Regions from separate parts of the Turicibacter sp. St.80E1 genome, predicted to be linked through region 2. Evidence: a T-box and tRNA genes for the amino acid it is inferred to sense, from the RefSeq annotation. Region 2 holds a T-box; the other holds one or more tRNA genes.
The links. A T-box is a leader RNA that pairs with one kind of tRNA and senses whether it is charged. The one in region 2 lies ahead of asnS (asparagine--tRNA ligase), so its partner is inferred to be a tRNA-Asn.

Region 1: it has a tRNA-Asn gene. The T-box ahead of asnS (asparagine--tRNA ligase) is inferred to sense a tRNA for this amino acid. The anticodon was not compared.

What each region holds. Positions count from the first base shown of each region.
Region 1 is NZ_AP039386.1:1,841,844-1,850,844, reverse strand. It holds rRNA gene AC6I0I_RS08915 (16S ribosomal RNA) at 1-523, shown strand, start outside; rRNA gene AC6I0I_RS08910 (23S ribosomal RNA) at 616-3,509, shown strand; rRNA gene rrf (5S ribosomal RNA) at 3,567-3,675, shown strand; tRNA gene AC6I0I_RS08900 (tRNA-Asn) at 3,688-3,764, shown strand; tRNA gene AC6I0I_RS08895 (tRNA-Glu) at 3,774-3,850, shown strand; tRNA gene AC6I0I_RS08890 (tRNA-Val) at 3,865-3,940, shown strand; tRNA gene AC6I0I_RS08885 (tRNA-Thr) at 3,947-4,022, shown strand; tRNA gene AC6I0I_RS08880 (tRNA-His) at 4,028-4,103, shown strand; tRNA gene AC6I0I_RS08875 (tRNA-Cys) at 4,125-4,198, shown strand; tRNA gene AC6I0I_RS08870 (tRNA-Leu) at 4,214-4,302, shown strand; gene AC6I0I_RS08865 (DUF1189 family protein) at 4,384-5,169, shown strand; gene queG (tRNA epoxyqueuosine(34) reductase QueG) at 5,271-6,362, shown strand; gene AC6I0I_RS08855 (tRNA (cytidine(34)-2'-O)-methyltransferase) at 6,483-7,004, shown strand; gene AC6I0I_RS08850 (LacI family DNA-binding transcriptional regulator) at 7,137-8,126, shown strand; gene AC6I0I_RS08845 (PTS transporter subunit EIIB) at 8,415-8,537, shown strand; partial or broken gene AC6I0I_RS08840 (glucose PTS transporter subunit EIIB) at 8,553-8,744, shown strand; gene AC6I0I_RS08835 (PTS transporter subunit EIIC) at 8,745-9,001, shown strand, end outside.
Region 2 is NZ_AP039386.1:2,358,981-2,367,981, reverse strand. It holds gene rpmH (50S ribosomal protein L34) at 136-270, shown strand; gene rnpA (ribonuclease P protein component) at 326-670, shown strand; gene mnmE (tRNA uridine-5-carboxymethylaminomethyl(34) synthesis GTPase MnmE) at 780-2,138, shown strand; T-box leader at 3,214-3,438, shown strand; gene asnS (asparagine--tRNA ligase) at 3,496-4,887, shown strand; gene AC6I0I_RS11445 (YwiB family protein) at 5,101-5,538, shown strand; gene argS (arginine--tRNA ligase) at 5,541-7,202, shown strand; gene rpoE (DNA-directed RNA polymerase subunit delta) at 7,225-7,710, shown strand; partial or broken gene AC6I0I_RS11430 (transposase) at 8,011-8,277, opposite strand; partial or broken gene AC6I0I_RS11425 (ISL3 family transposase) at 8,361-9,001, opposite strand, start outside.

The sequences.
Region 1 (9,001 bases), 520 kb from region 2:
AGGGTTTCCTTCGGGGACAATGGATACAGGTGGTGCATGGTTGTCGTCAGCTCGTGTCGTGAGATGTTGGGTTAAGTCCCGCAACGAGCGCAACCCCTGTCGTTAGTTGCCAGCAGTAAGATGGGGACTCTAACGAGACTGCCAGTGACAAACTGGAGGAAGGTGGGGATGACGTCAAATCATCATGCCCCTTATGACCTGGGCTACACACGTGCTACAATGGTTGGTACAAAGAGAAGCGAAGCGGTGACGTGGAGCAAACCTCATAAAGCCAATCTCAGTTCGGATTGTAGGCTGCAACTCGCCTACATGAAGTTGGAATCGCTAGTAATCGCGAATCAGAATGTCGCGGTGAATACGTTCCCGGGTCTTGTACACACCGCCCGTCACACCACGAGAGTTTACAACACCCGAAGTCAGTGGCCTAACCGCAAGGAGGGAGCTGCCTAAGGTGGGGTAGATGATTGGGGTGAAGTCGTAACAAGGTATCCCTACCGGAAGGTGGGGATGGATCACCTCCTTTCTATGGAGAAAGAGACGTTCTGTTTAGTTTTGGGAGAATTTCAATTTTCCTAGAATTGATCTTTGAAAACTAGATATCTTCTGAAGAAGAAAAGTTAAGTAATAAAGGGCGCACGGAGGATGCCTAGGCACTAGGAGTCGAAGAAGGACGCGACAAACGGCGAAACGCCTCGGGGAGCTGTAAGTAAGCAAAGAGCCGGGGATATCCGAATGGGGAAACCCGCTAGTGGTCATACGCTAGCACCGTATGGTGAATCAATAGCCATAGAGGAGACAGACCCAGGGAACTGAAACATCTAAGTACCTGGAGGAAAAGAAAGAAACATCGATTCCCCAAGTAGCGGCGAGCGAACAGGGAGGAGCCCAAACCGGAGTAATCCGGGGTAGAAGGACCTTCAGAAATGACTGAACATGATAGCCGAATGGTCTGGGAAGGCCAACCGGAGGGGGTGAGAGTCCCGTAGGTGAAATTGTGTGAAGCAGGGAAGGGATCCTGAGTACGGCGGGACACGAGAAATCCCGTCGGAAGCAACGAGGACCATCTCGTAAGGCTAAATACTACCTAGTGACCGATAGTGAACCAGTACCGTGAGGGAAAGGTGAAAAGAACCCCGGAAGGGGAGTGAAAGAGAACCTGAAACCGTGTGCCTACAACTAGTCAGAGCCCGTTAAAGGGTGATGGCGTGCCTTTTGTAGAATGAACCGGCGAGTTACGATATCGTGCAAGGTTAAGTTGAAGAGACGGAGCCGAAGCGAAAGCGAGTCTGAATAGGGCGAGGAGTACGATGTTGTAGACCCGAAACCGTGTGAGCTAGCCATGAGCAGGCTGAAGGTCAGGTAACACTGACTGGAGGGCCGAACCAGGGCACGTTGAAAAGTGCTTGGATGACTTGTGGCTAGGGGTGAAATTCCAATCGAACACGGATATAGCTGGTTCTCTCCGAAATAGCTTTAGGGCTAGCCTCGATAAGAGTCTACTGGAGGTAGAGCACTGAATGGGTGATGGCCCCACCTCGGGGTACTGATCTCAATCAAACTCCGAATGCCAGATAGATATGATCGGGAGTCAGACTGTGGGTGATAAGGTCCATGGTCAAAAGGGAAAGAGCCCAGACCGCCAGCTAAGGCCCCCAAGTGTCCGTTAAGTGGAAAAGGATGTGGAGATGCACAGACAACTAGGAGGTTGGCTTAGAAGCAGCCATCCTTTAAAGAGTGCGTAATAGCTCACTAGTCGAGTGACTCTGCGCCGAAAATGTACCGGGGCTAAACGGACCGCCGAAGCTGCGGATTGACACGAAGTGTCAGTGGTAGGAGAGCGTTCTAACAGCGGAGAAGCAGTACCGGAAGGAGCTGTGGAGCGGTTAGAAGTGAGAATGCCGGTGTGAGTAGCGAAAGATAGGTGAGAATCCTATCCATCGAAAGCCTAAGGTTTCCAGGGGAAGGCTCGTCCGCCCTGGGTAAGTCGGGACCTAAGGTGAGGCCGAAAGGCGTAGCCGATGGACAACAGGTAGAGATTCCTGTACCACTTAATAAACTGAAGGAGTGACGGAGAAGGCTAAGTTGAGCGTGTGAATGGATTCACGTGTAAGCAGTGAGGTGGTCATGTAGGCAAATCCGCATGGCGAAACATTGAGCTGTGATGCCGAAAGCCCGAAAGGGTGAAGTCAGCTGATGTCACGCTTCCAAGAAAAGCTTCTAGGGATAATTTATTAGGTGCCCGTACCGATAACCGACACAGGTAGGCGAGGAGAGAATCCTAAGATGAGCGAGAGAACTCTTGTTAAGGAACTCGGCAAAATGACCCCGTAACTTCGGGAGAAGGGGTGCTTGTGAAAGCAAGCCGCAGTGAAAAGGCCCAGGCGACTGTTTATCAAAAACACAGGTCTCTGCTAAACCGCAAGGTGATGTATAGGGGCTGACGCCTGCCCGGTGCTGGAAGGTTAAGAGGAGAGGTTAGCGCAAGCAAAGCTTTGAATTGAAGCCCCAGTAAACGGCGGCCGTAACTATAACGGTCCTAAGGTAGCGAAATTCCTTGTCGGGTAAGTTCCGACCCGCACGAAAGGCGTAACGATCTGGGCGCTGTCTCAACAAGAGACTCGGTGAAATCATAGTACCTGTGAAGATGCAGGTTACCCGCGACAGGACGGAAAGACCCCGTGGAGCTTTACTGTAGCTTGATATTGAGCACTGGTGACACATGTACAGGATAGGTAGGAGACGAAGAGACCAGGACGCCAGTCTTGGAGGAGTCGCTGTTGGGATACTACCCTTGTGTTACTGGGGTTCTAACCCGTGGCCATGAGCTGGTCAGGGGACAGTGTCAGGTGGGCAGTTTGACTGGGGCGGTCGCCTCCCAAAGAGTAACGGAGGCGCCCAAAGGTTCCCTCAGAATGGTTGGAAATCATTCGAAGAGTGTAAAGGCAGAAGGGAGCTTGACTGCGAGACCTACAAGTCGAGCAGGGACGAAAGTCGGGCTTAGTGATCCGGCGGTACCGAATGGAAGGGCCGTCGCTCAACGGATAAAAGCTACCCCGGGGATAACAGGCTGATCTCCCCCAAGAGTTCACATCGACGGGGAGGTTTGGCACCTCGATGTCGGCTCATCGCATCCTGGGGCTGTAGTCGGTCCCAAGGGTTGGGCTGTTCGCCCATTAAAGCGGTACGCGAGCTGGGTTCAGAACGTCGTGAGACAGTTCGGTCCCTATCCGTCGTGGGCGTAGGAAATTTGAGAGGAGCTGTCCTTAGTACGAGAGGACCGGGATGGACACACCGCTGGTGTACCAGTTGTTCTGCCAGGAGCATAGCTGGGTAGCTACGTGTGGAAGGGATAAACGCTGAAAGCATCTAAGCGTGAAGCCCCCCTCAAGATGAGATTTCCCATTCGAAAGAAGTAAGATCCCTTGAAGACGACGAGGTAGATAGGTCAGGAGTGGAAGTTTGGTGACAGATGAAGCGGACTGATACTAATCGATCGAGGACTTAACTAATAAGGAAGTAAGCAGAAGATATCTAGTTTTGTGAGATTGATGAAATCTGACAGAAGGTCTAGTGATAAGGGCAAGGAGGGCACACCTGTTCCCATACCGAACACAGAAGTTAAGCTCCTTAGCGCCGAGGGTAGTACGCAAGTGCGAGAGTAGGACGTCGCTAGGCCATAAATAAAAAGCCTCAATAGCTCAGTTGGTTAGAGCACTTGACTGTTAATCAAGGGGTCCTAGGTTCGAGTCCTAGTTGGGGCGCCATTAAAAAATGGCCCGTTGGTGAAGCGGTTTAACACACATGCCTTTCACGCATGCATACACGGGTTCGAATCCCGTACGGGTCACCATTAAAGATAAAAGTGGAGGATTAGCTCAGCTGGGAGAGCATCTGCCTTACAAGCAGAGGGTCGGCGGTTCGAGCCCGTCATCCTCCACCATAAATAGCCGGAATAGCTCAATTGGTAGAGCAACTGACTTGTAATCAGTAGGTTGCGGGTTCAAGTCCTGCTTCCGGCACCATAATGGCGATTGTGGCGAAGTGGTTAACGCATCGGATTGTGGCTCCGACATTCGTGGGTTCGATTCCCATCAGTCGCCCCAGATTTAATAAATAGAAAATTAGGCGCCATAGCCAAGTGGTAAGGCGTGGGACTGCAACTCCCTGATCATCGGTTCAAATCCGATTGGCGCCTCCAATTAGATAATAATGTGCCTGGGTGGCGGAACTGGTAGACGCACAGGACTTAAAATCCTGCGGGTGGTGACACCCGTGCCGGTTCGATTCCGGCCCTAGGCACCAATTTTATTTAAGTGAGTAGAATATACTCTTTTTTTTTGTTTAATAGAAAAAATACTTGTGATGTAAATGGGCGTGTATACAATGAAAAAATTAAAATGCATGTTAGAAACCAGCTATTCGATTGACGCAATATTTTATTTAAGAAAATCTTCGATACTTGTTAGCCTAGTGTTTTTAATTATATTATCAATAATGCAAATGACGCCTACAGCATTTGTTTTAATCGGTGATGCTCCGTATAGATGGGACTTAAATGTTTGGGATATTTCAGAATCTTCGCAACATTTATTAGAAGATAATTTACCGGATGATTGCGTGGTTAATAATTATAAACTTAGTTGTAAGCAATCTCTAGATATTGTGTTACAAAATGAGGTTAGGGTGGCCTTTAATTTACCGACTAGCACGGTTAGAAATGGGCTAATCTTTAATGAGGATCATTTTTTATTTGTAATAGATGATATGAATTATAAATTTGATTATTCAAAATTTGAGGGTGTTGACTTTTCAAATATAACTTATGATGAAATGTTTATGCGTGTAGCTTCAACTATTAAACCCATGTTTATGCCAGCTATGTTATTAGAGACGTATCAGTCAGGAATCTTATTGACATTCGGATTTGTTTTAATAGTCTCTGTCTTATTTATGTTATTAAGAATAGGGCGCCAATTGTTTTTAAGCTATAAAGAGGTGTTAAATCTTGTGATATATTCGTCAACATTTCCGGCGATTATGGCTTTAGTGATTGGGATGTTTAATGGAGCCTGGTCCATCATTATTTATAATATTGGAACTTTGATTGTATTATTTTTTGTTTACCGATCGAGAGTAGAGCCCTATTTATCGGGACAACGAGCAGGCTAAGCCTGCTTTTTTTATTCGTGAAAAGGTGCGACAATTTGGGGTGCAATGATTTTACTTGTGTTTCACTTAAAATCCTAGTAAAGTAAAAGGAAAGAAAGGTGATGGATTTGGAACAAAGGGAAATAATAAATAAATGTACGATACAAGAAGTTAATCATTTAAATTCTGATCACATCAAAGAGGAATTAATTCAATTTAGTAAAACCATTGGAATCAATGCTATTGGTTTCAGTACGGTAGAACCTTTCCTATTTTTAAAGAAGGAGTTAAGGAAAAGGGACGAGTTGGAATGGACATCTCATTTAACAAAAGGATCCATTGAAGATCGTACGAATCCTTTGTTGTCGATGGAGGATGCGAAATCGTTTATTTCAATTGCGATCACTTATCCTCGTAAGACTTGTTTGCCTAAGCAGGAAAAGGATGATCCGTTTGTACAATTTTCGAGGTCATCATGGGGGAATGATTATCATCAGATGGTTGATCATAAACTACACTTGCTAGAGGAATGGTTGAAGGAAAGAGTTTCGGGAATAAAGGTGATTAGGAGTGTGGACACGGGGGTTTTTAACGATCGTGCCATCGCATTACGTAGTGGAATAGGTTTTAGTGGAAAAAATAGTTCCATTATTCATCAAGAGTTTGGGAGCTATATTTATTTAGGGGAATTATTAGTGAATTACGAGTTTAGCCCTGATCGTAGTTTAGAGCGTCAGTGTGGGACATGTGATCGGTGTGTTCGTGCCTGTCCAACAAAGGCTATTCAACCGGATGGAAGCTTAAATGAAAAACGATGTCTTTCTTATGTGACGCAGGCAAAGGAGTACTTAAATCCTGAATTATATGAACGAATTAGTCAGAATATATACGGTTGTGATATTTGTCAAGAAGTTTGTCCATTTAATGCAGACGTCGATTCTCATCATCATCCTGAATTAGAGCCGACAGGTGTTGAATTTCCTAAAATTAAGGAGATTTTGACGATGACAAATAAGGAATTTAAATTAAAGTATGGTCACTTAGCCGGATCGTGGCGCGGCGTTACCGTGTTAAAACGAAACGCGATGTTTAACGCAGGTTTTTATAGATATAAAGAGGCTCTACCAGAAATTTTGAAAATTAGAGATGGACAAGGTCCCGATTGGCTAAGGGAAGCAGCTAAACAGGCGTATATAAGGTTAGAGAAAAGATAAGATTCTTTCAAAAAGTGAGTTTTTTTGTGTTAAAATATAAGGTAGATGGAATAGAGTTAGCACCCGTTTATTTTTGAAGACGGTGGTTGCACTATTTTAAAATCGTTGAGGTGATTAATTATGGCAATTCATTTAGTTCAATATAATCCTGAAATTCCTCAAAATACTGGGAATATTATGCGTACTTGTGCAGCAACGGATATTAAATTACACTTAATTAAACCAATGGGATTTTCATTGGATGAAAAAAGTATTAAGCGTTCGGGTGCAAACTATATAAATGAAGTAGACTATACGGTTTATGAAAACTGGGAAGATTTTGTTGAAAAAAACCGTGGCGGTAAATTTTGTTTTTGCACGCGTTATGGACAGAAAAATCACGCACAAATGGATTTTTCTAATCCTAAGGAAGATTACTATATTATTTTAGGTGCTGAAAGTAGTGGGATTCCGAAAGAAATCCTTCGACCTTATTTTGAAAATTGTTTCCGTGTTCCAATGACGAACAAGGTGCGTTCATTAAACGTCTCAAATGTGGCGGCCATTTTAGCATACGAAGCATTACGTCAACAAGAGTTTTTAGATTTATGGACGGTAGAACCATTCAAAGGAGCAGACTGGGTGCTGCGTGACGAAGAATAAACAACGATAAAAGGCGGGAGAATATGGGGTTATTCACCGCCTTTTATATGGGATGAGAACTCTGATATTGGCTGAAAAAGATTTTTTAAGGAAAAAACCGTTAGGATAGACGGAGATTGAGCAGGTGTTTTAATGAATATAATTGAAATTGCAAAGTTAGCAGGGGTCTCAAAATCAACCGTCTCAAGGTATTTAAATAGTGGGTATGTCAGTGAAGAGGCTGCTGAGAAAATAAAAGAAGTAATTGAGCAAACAGGGTTTGTCCCAAAACGCCAGGCCCAGGCGATGCGTTCTCAACGAACCAATTTAATAGGTGTGATTGTCCCTAAAATTAGTACTGAAACAGCCGCACGTGTGATTGAAGGTGTCACAAGTGAGTTGAGTCGAATGGGATATGAAGTGTTGATTGGAAATACTAATTTATCGATTGAAAAGGAGAAAAATTATTTAAAGGTTTTTAAAAATCAAGTAGATGGGATTATCTTTATGGCGACAGAAATAACATCTGAACATCGGAAACTTTTTGATCAGCTACGAATTCCTCTCGTTGTCATTGCCCAAAAAGTGAAAGATTATCCGTGTATTATTCATGATGATTATCATGCATCTAAAGATGCCATTCACTATTTAATTGACAAGGGACATCGCTCGATTGGGTTTATTGGTGTTGGAGAATATGATGTTGCAGTAGGAATTGATCGTAAAAAGGGTTATTTGGATGCATTAAAGAGTCAGAATCTTCATATTAATGAGGACTATATACAAATTGGTGATTTTAGTCCTGAAAGTGCATTTCAGTTAACGGAAAAGTTAATGTCTTTACCTAAACCACCAACGGCTATTTTTGCAGTGACGGATCATCTAGCTATTGGATGTATGGAGTATTTGAAGGAGCATGGGTATCAAATTCCTCAAGATGTAGCAGTTATGGGGTTGGGGGATAGTAAAATTTCGGCCTATATGACGCCTTCATTAACAACGATTCACTATCATTTTCAAACAATGGGGGCTCAAAGCGCCAGTCTGTTAATTGAACTTATTAAATCGGGTAAAGAAAGCTCAAAAAAAATTGAAAGCGATTTTGTTTTGAACTATAGACTTATGGAACGGGATAGTGTATAATAATCTTCGTAATGAAGGTTATTATTTTTTTATGCATTATGGGAACGTTCCCTCAAAGTGAGGGAGAAATGTTGAAAGGAACGATGATGTTCTTCATTTTTTTCACGGAGGTGGGAACGTTCCCCTATAAGAGGTTAACAGTTAATAAAGGTGATTAAATATTCATAGGAAATAATACCTGTATAATGAAAAGCAATTATTTGCATCATATATGAGGTTCTATGGAGGTTTCTATTATAAAAAGGTAGACTTCATAGAGGGAATAGTTAGATAGGAGGAGTCAGTCTTATGGCAAGTGCGAATTATGGTGAAGTAGCTAAAACAATTCTAGAGGCAGTTGGTGGAAAGGATAATTTAGCAAGTGCTGCGCATTGTGCGACGCGTTTACGTTTAGTTTTAAAGGATGAATAAAAAGTAAATAAATCTGAGATTGAAAAAATGGATATTGTGAAAGGGGTATTTTCTACGGCAGGACAGTTCCAGATTATCATTGGACAGGAAACGGTAAACCGTGTTTATGCGGAATTAGCGGCCCAAGCTGGAATTCAGGAGATGAGCACGGCTGATGTGAAAGATGCGGCAATGGAAAAATTAAACCCATTTCAACGATTTTGTCGAATGTTATCAAATATATTCGTTCCAATTATTCCTGCGATTGTCGCTGCCGGGTTACTAATGGGAATTTTAGGTGTTGTCGATAAAATTGGATTAAGCCACTTAAAAGAAGAATGGTGGTTTATGTTATTAGATATGTTTTCATCGGCGGCTTTTAACTTCTTACCGATTTTAATCGCTATTTCTGCGGCAAAACAATTCAAATGTAACCCATATTTAGCGGCAACAATTGGGGGAATTATGATTCACCCTGCTTTACA
Region 2 (9,001 bases):
CCACATGTGTATATAATTTTTATTATCTGGACAATATATAGGTGCTTATGCAAAAAGTAATGTTTGACTTTCTTCTGAATATTTACTATAATATTGAATTATGCTATGGTATAAGACTCTTAGGAGGTGTTATAGATGAAACGTACTTGGCAACCTAACAAACGTAAACGTGCAAAAACTCATGGTTTCCGCGCTCGTATGGCAACACCAGGAGGACGTAATGTTTTAGCGCGTCGCCGTAAAAAGGGTAGAAAAGTGTTATGTGCATAAGACCACTCTTTAAAGTGGTCTTTTTACTATATAAAAAACTATAGCGGGTGAGCTAATGCAAAAAAAATATCGAATTAAAAAAAGTACCGAAATAGAAAAGGTAATGAAGCGTGGTCGTTCAAGGGCAAATTCTTATTTCATTATATATAAATGTATTAACAAGGAAATAGCTAATCCCCGGTTAGCCGTTTCTGTGGGAAAAAAGGTCGGAAAAGCCTTTGAACGCAATAAGGTCAAACGATACATTCGAAATATTACTATAGAACATCTAAATGAGATAAACCCTGATTATGACTATTTTGTTATTGCACGAAAAGGTGTAAAGGAATTAGATTATGCCGAATGTAAGTACCAATTAGAGCAACTATATAAAAAGATCGGAATGATCCCAAAGTCATAAATATAAAAAACGTCAAAATAGACCTCAAATGGGGTCTATTTTGACGTTTCACTAACCCAAATGTTAAAATAAATTATTATTTAACTATACTAGTTTCGGAGGTGTTTGCATGTTTCAAGATACAATCGCAGGTATTGCCACTGCCATGGGAGAGGGAGCTATCTCTATTATTCGTGTCAGCGGTAAGGATGCCATATCCATTACAAATAAGTTATTGAATGGGCGAGATTTACATAAAGCTCAAAGTCACACGATTAACTACGGTTTTATATACAATCCCGAAACGGGAGAAAAGGTTGATGAAGTGCTAATTTCAGTGATGCGTGCTCCACGCACCTTTACTGCCGAAGATGTTGTTGAAATAAATTGTCACGGTGGGATATTGGTAACAAATAAAATTCTTGAATTGCTATTGGTTGCCGGAGCACGAGTCGCTGATCCCGGAGAGTTTACAAAAAGGGCATTTTTAAATGGTAGAATCGATTTAGCCCAAGCGGAATCTATTATGGATATCATCCATGCTAAAAGTGAACAATCATTATCTCTGGCCTTGAATGGATTAGATGGTAGAATATCACGTCTAATTAAGGAAATGCGCGAGGAAATATTGAACATTATTGCGAATATAGAGGTTAATATCGATTACCCAGAGTATGATGATGTAGAGGAGATGACTTCCGAATTACTACTTCCTCTTTCCATGAAGATAAGGGAAAAAATGATTAAGCTTTTGGAAACTGCTAAAACTGGACAAATTTTAAGAGATGGAATTAAAACTGCAATTATTGGACGACCAAACGTAGGAAAATCAAGTCTACTTAATCAGTTGATGCGGGAGGAAAAGGCAATTGTAACGGATATAGCTGGGACTACCAGGGATACTGTTGAAGGATATATAAATGTTGGTGGATTAACACTTAATTTAATTGATACAGCTGGAATACGGGAAACAACAGATATTGTGGAAGCTATTGGCGTAGAAAAGTCGAAAAAAATATTAAGTGAAGCACAACTAATCTTACTCGTTTTAAATAATAATGAACCACTAACAGATCAAGATAGACAGTTATTAAAACTTACAGATGAAAAAAAACGAATTATTATTTTGAATAAAACAGACTTAGAATCTAATATTGAACGTAATGAAATTCCTAACTATATTGAAACTTCAATGGTTTTAGATGAGGGTATTGAACTTTTAGAAAATAGTATTAAAGAAATGTTTGAGCTAGGAGAGATAGGTTCTACGGATATGACCTATATATCAAATGCTCGTCATATCGCTAAATTAAAGCAGGCCCTTACCTCCCTCGAAGATGCAATTGAAGCGATGAAAATAGGGATGCTTGTGGATATGGTTGAAATTGATATAAAAAATGCCTGGCATATTCTTGGGGAAATTCTCGGGGAAGATATTGGAGATGCATTACTAGATGAATTATTTAGTAAATTTTGTTTAGGAAAATAAATCAAAATGTAATTAAAATAAGTACACAAGTCAAACTTAATAAAATACTTTTTAAACGAAGCTATTTGAATAAGAATAGTTTCGTTTTTTCTTTTATTTGTTATTTTTAAGGTTGGTTCGATGAAGAAATAAGGCCTGTTATGGATGTTTTTAAATGTAATTTTATTTAATACTTTATTTCTTATCTATTAAGTGTATTAGCACTTTATTATATATAACGAGTGTGCCTATAGAAAAAAGAAACACTTAAATAAGTATTAGAAGGGTGAACAGTAATCGACAATATAAAACATTATGCGATAAAACATACACAGCATGTGTGTATAAATTTTAAATACATCAACAGTTTATTAACAAGATATCTACAATCTAAAATATGATAATATCAATAAATTTAGGGTTTATCCCCAATATCCACATATATTATTTTTATTATTATTAAAAAAAGAAAAAATATATTATCGAATTATGTAGAAACTTGTTATTTATCTCGAGATAACGTCGAAAAAAGAAAAAAACAGTTATTTTGTAAGAAAATGAGTTATATCGCTTGAATTCCGAGAGTTTTAAACTTTAAATATTTAAGATCACTTGTGTTTAATCTCTATAATTCGACAAAAACAAACACCTTATTCACATAGTTGTTGATAATAATCGACATATATCAACAACTTGTCTACAATTTATTCACATCCAAAAACATCGTTAAATCGACACTTTAGTACACTTATCCACTGTATCCCCAACGTTTATTATTGATTTCATTATTTAAACAAAATATTATTAATTATTGCATTTTGCGACTAAAAGCATTATTTTTTGACATATGACAACAGATTCTTTGTATCGAAGTTTAGGTGAAATAATAAAAAAATAATATTTTAAAAAATAAAATAAAAGGACTAGCGAAAATAATCAAATTTAAATTCTGCAAAATAAAACATAAATTAACATAATTCACGTTATTGCAAAAATTTTATTATTTTGTCGAAGAAGGTGTTTGGAGTATAGGATAAATATTCGATGAGTAAATATTGACTAATAAGAGCAAAGGGTATAATATTTAAATAATTAAATATTTACGTTGAAAAGGAGAGTAGCTTTTAATTGAAATTGTAGCGATCTAGGGATGGTGAGAGCCTAGAATGGATTTGGAAGTGAAGAACACCTTGGAGTAACTTACCGAAAACAATGTTTGTAAGTAGATTAAGTCGTAAATTCCGCGTTAAGGATGAAGTGTAAGAACTATATGTTCTTAAACTAGGGTGGTACCGCGGATTAACAGTCATTCGTCCCTTTTTTGGATGAGGACTGTTTTTTATTTTTAGTAATTAAAAAAATTAAGGAGGATTTTTAGATGGAGAAAGTTGTAACACGACAATTATTTAGAAACTTAGAACGATTTGAACATCAGTCTATTGAATTGAATGGATGGGTTAGAAATAATCGTGCTCAAAAATCTTTTGGCTTCTTAATGATTAATGACGGATCATTTTTTGAAACCATTCAGGTTGTATATGAGGAAAGTTTAGATAATTTTAAAGAAATCCAAAAAATCCGTGTAGGTTCAGCTGTAACTGTATATGGGGTAGTTATACCTACGCCAAATGCTAAACAACCTTTCGAGATTAAAGCGCATAAATTAGTCTTAAAAGGAGATTGTCCGGAAGATTATCCAATTCAACCTAAAAGACATACTCGTGAATTCTTAAGAGAAGTAGCTCATTTACGTCCCCGAACTAATTTGTTTTCTGCCGTTTTTAGAGTGCGTTCATTAGTTGCATTTGCAATACATAGCTATTTTCAAGAAAAAAACTTTGTATACGTGCATACCCCAATTATTACAGGTTCTGATGCTGAGGGAGCGGGAGAGATGTTTCGAGTTACAACACTAGACTTAGATAATATCCCTCGAAATGAGGAAGGAGTCGTAGATTTCAAACACGATTTTTTTGCTAAGTCTACTAACTTAACAGTATCGGGACAACTTGAAGGGGAAGCATTCGCTCTTGCCTTACGAGATGTTTATACATTTGGCCCGACTTTCCGTGCAGAAAATTCTAATACCCAACGTCATGCATCAGAATTTTGGATGATTGAACCAGAAATGGCGTTTGCCGACCTAAAAGACGATATGGATATGGCAGAAGGAATGATTAAATATATTATTAACTATGTACTAGAAAATGCCCCAGAAGAGATGAACTTTTTTGATCAGTATGTTAGCAAGGGAGTACTAAATCGAGTTCAAACTGTTGCTAATTCTACATTTAAACGAATTACCTATACAGAAGCAATCGATATTTTATTAACTGCCAATAAAAAGTTTGAAAATAAAGTTGAATGGGGGATTGACTTGTCGACTGAACACGAAAGATACCTGACTGATGAAGTTTTTAAATCGCCGGTATTTGTAACAGACTATCCTAAGGACATTAAAGCATTTTATATGAGAGTTAATGATGATCAAAAAACAGTAGCAGCTATGGACCTGTTAGTTCCAGGGGTAGGAGAACTAATAGGAGGATCCCAACGAGAGGAGCGTCTAGATATTTTAGAAAAACGTATGGAGGAAATAGGTGTTCCTACAGAAGATTTAAATTGGTATTTAGACTTACGTCGTTATGGTGGTGTGACTCATTCAGGATTTGGATTAGGTTTTGAGCGTATGGTTATGTATCTAACTGGAGTTGAAAACATTCGTGACGTAATTCCTTTTCCACGTACCCCTAAAAATGCTGAATTCTAATTGATGATAAAAAAACTAGAAAAATAGATATTATTTTCCTAGTTTTTTTTGTTTTTTTTTATAGATATAATTTAAAAAGTTGATTCCAAAAAATTCTAAATAGAATAAGACATCGTATATATTTATAAAATTATTGCAATAATCATATAGAATGGATAAAATAAATTGTGCTATAATTAAAAGATAAAATTACACATTATGGATGATGGTAGAATGGTTATGAGTAAAATAACGGGTGTGGTTAATTTTCATATGAAATTAACTCAAGGTTTAGAGGTAACAGAGACCTCGTATGAGACGCAAGGAAAATATTATAAAAAAAATAATATAGGCTTTTTATTCTTTGAAGAGAAAAATATTGACGATGACCATATTACGAAGTGTAGATTAGAATTTGATGATAACACTATTCGTATTCGTCGCAATGGAACGATAATATTAGATCAAAGATACACCACAAAAAAAAATGTAGATGGGTATATAAAAACGCCTTACGGTGAACTTATTAGCACGGTAAAAACTCATTGTTATAATCTAGAGGAATGCGAAAATAAATTTCGGATAAATTTAGACTACGATTTAACTGTACAAAAGGAAAGAGTAGGAAATTATAAACTGAGCATTTATTTTAAAAAGGAGGATATGTCTTAGATATGATTCAAACGCTGAAAGAAAACTTAAAGAATGAAATTAAGGAAACAGTTATCAAGTGTGGTTATGTTTCTTGTGAGGAAGATATCAATGTTATTTTAGAAAATGCGAAAGATGCAAAACACGGGGATTATTCGACTAATATTGCAATGCAGTTAACTAAACGTGCAAAGAAAAATCCACGTATTATAGCTGAAGAAATAGTAAAAAACTTTGATACAAATAAAGCTGATGTTGCAAAAATTGAAATTGCCGGCCCAGGTTTTATCAATTTTTTCCTGAAAAAGACGGTATTTACTAAGTCTATTAAAGGCATCATTGATTTAGGTGATGATTACGGTAAAAGTAATTCCGGAAAAGGTTTGAAATATAATGTTGAGTATGTTTCAGCTAATCCGACTGGCGACCTACATTTAGGTCATGCTCGAGGAGCTGCCTTGGGTGATTCTCTTTGCCGACTTTTGTCGAAAGCGGGATATGATGTGACTCGTGAATACTATGTAAATGATGCGGGAAATCAAATTCATAATTTAGTTGTTTCGGCTTATGCTCGTTATTTAGAGGCATTAGGGAATGAATCAAAAATGCCGGAAGATGGTTATTATGGACCGGACATTATTTTGTTAGGACAAATGATGGCGGAAAAATATAAAGAGCAATTTGTTGGAAAATTAGATGAAAATTATGATTTGATTCGTCAAATATCGCTTGATTATGAGTTAGATAAAATTAAAAAAGATTTAAATATGTTTGGGGTAGAATTTGATTTATTTACGAGCGAGAAATCAATCTACGATAAAAACCTCGTGAAAGAATCAATAGATCTTCTTCAATCAAAGGGATATATTTATGAAAAAGATGGGGCAATTTGGTTCCGTTCGACTGATTTTGGAGACGACAAGGATAGAGTTTTAAAAAAATCAGATGGCTCATATACTTACCTAACACCGGATATTGCAAATCATATCGAAAAACTTAATAGAGGAAATGATAAGTTAGTAGATATTTGGGGAGCAGACCATCATGGATATATTGCTCGCGTAAAAGCTGCGATGCAGGCATTAGGATATGAGGCGGATAAATTAGAGGTAGATATTATTCAGATGGTTCGCTTAATTAAAGACGGAGAAGAGTTCAAAATGTCTAAGCGAACGGGAAAAGCTGTTACGATTCGTGATCTTGTTGATGAGGTTGGAGTAGATGCTGTTCGTTATTTCTTTGTCATGCGTAGTGGTGAAACACAAATGGATTTCGATTTAGATTTGGCTACGAAAAAGTCAAATGAAAATCCTGTTTACTATGCTCAATATGCACATGCAAGAACATGTTCTATATTAAGACAGGCTAAAGAAAAAGGCTTTTCCGTTGACGTAAAAGAAAATTATGAATTTATTAATCACGAAAAAGAGTATGAAGTTATTAAATTAATGGGGGAATTTCCTAACGTTGTAGCAGATGCAGCAGCAAAAAGACGTCCTCATTTAATTTGTAATTACGTAAATGATTTAGCAACAGCCTTCCATAGCTTATATAATGCTGAAAAAGTAATTAATGAAGAGGATAATGCAAAAACAAACGAAAAATTAGCATTGATCCAAGCTCTTGAGATAACTATAAAAAATGCATTAAATTTAATTGGAGTATCGGCGCCGGAAAGAATGTAAATTATACAGAGGAGGATTTAGAATGACTACACATAATGAGGAAATGTCAATGTTAGAAGTAGCGGAGTTATTAATTCAAAGAAAAATAAAGCCTCAAAAATTCGAGAAAATCGCTAAAGAGGTATGCGAAATTATGGGATTAACTGATGAACAGTTTCAAGCAAGATTACCACAATTTTATTCAGATTTGACCTTAAGCGGTAAGTTTGTAACTGTGGGTGAAGATAAATGGGATTTAAAATCACGTCAAAAATATGAAGTAGCTAACTATGATACATATGATATCGATTTCGATGATGAGGAAGTAGAAGCAATTACTGAAGATGGGTTTGATACATATGATGCCGAACCTGTCTACAAGGAAGAAATGGATAAAGATGAAACTGATGAGTTTTTAGATAAGGCTGATAATGAAGATGATTACAGTGATGAAAGTGAAGTAGAGGTTGATGAGGACCCAGAAGAGTTTGAAGGTCTAGCTATATACCAAGAGGATGAATTAGAATAGTTGTTCAAATTAAGGTTTTTAGGTTAAGACGATAAAAGATTAATCTCAGGAAAATAATAGATACTCGTAAATCTTCCAACAAATGGATGCTTAATAGTAGCGTTTGTTGGAAGATTTTTTTGATGCACTATGTTAAAAGGTTAATGAAATGATAGTCTATCGCAGTGAAAGACTAAATTGAAATCCTAGTGGCTATACTGCTAGGATTTTTGTTTTAGGTTTTGTTAGATTTTGAACCATGAGAATACGAGATTTAATTACCCTAGCAATGGAGGAAATGTACGAGCTTCGCTACATACACTAGGGGACCCAATGATAGAAACTACGGTATCCAAAGGCAATACGCCTAATGACCTTAATTTTATTATTAATTCCTTCGATAGGACCATTTGTGTAATGAGTTGAGAGAGTATTTTTAATATAGGATTGATAAGTTTTAAAGGTTTGGAAAGCTGTTTGAAACTCAGGAGAAACAAGTGGGTGTTTCGTTTCGAGTAAATGATTAAATCGTTTTAAGTTTTTCGTCTGAAGAGCGAAAAGTAACTCTGGATATAAATCATAAGTTGCTTTTAATTCAGAAGGTGTTTAAAACAGTAAACTGATCGATAAGTGGTGACATTAAGTAAAGCGTGAGATTTTAAAAATAAACGTTAATAACGTTTGAATTTACGACCATGCTTTTTGAACTTTTTCATGAATCGAATTCGAGTTTTATTCAGTGCACGAGAGAGATATTGAACAAAATGAAATTTATCAATGATAATTTAGGCATGAGGAAAAAGATTCTTAATGAGGCTGATGTAAGGAGCGTACATATCAATCACAATATTTTTCACTCGATGACGTGCTTCCTTTGTGTATCGTTTAAAATAAGCTTGAAGGGAGCTTAAACGACGATCTTCAACGATATCGATGATTTGTTTTGAGTCAGCATCGCAAAAGATAAAAGACATATGACCCTCAGCAGATTTAACGGATTTAAATTCATCAAAACAGAGATTTTCAGGTAAATAATTAAGGTTTAAGGTTTGAGATTCATAAAAGCTATGGATGATTCGATTGACGGTTGAATGAGAGACCTGATGGCGACGTGCGATATCACATTCAGAAATTTTATTTTGGGCCTCTAAAGCAATGGCGTGTTTCGTATGATAAGAAATGTAACAGTTCTTTTCAACAATTGAAGTACTTAGTGTAAAAGTAGACTGGCAATGCCCACAATAATAACGCTGTTTTTTTAGGTCTAAGTAGGTATCGTGAAGAGAGACTTTTGGAATGGCGATTCGAGAGG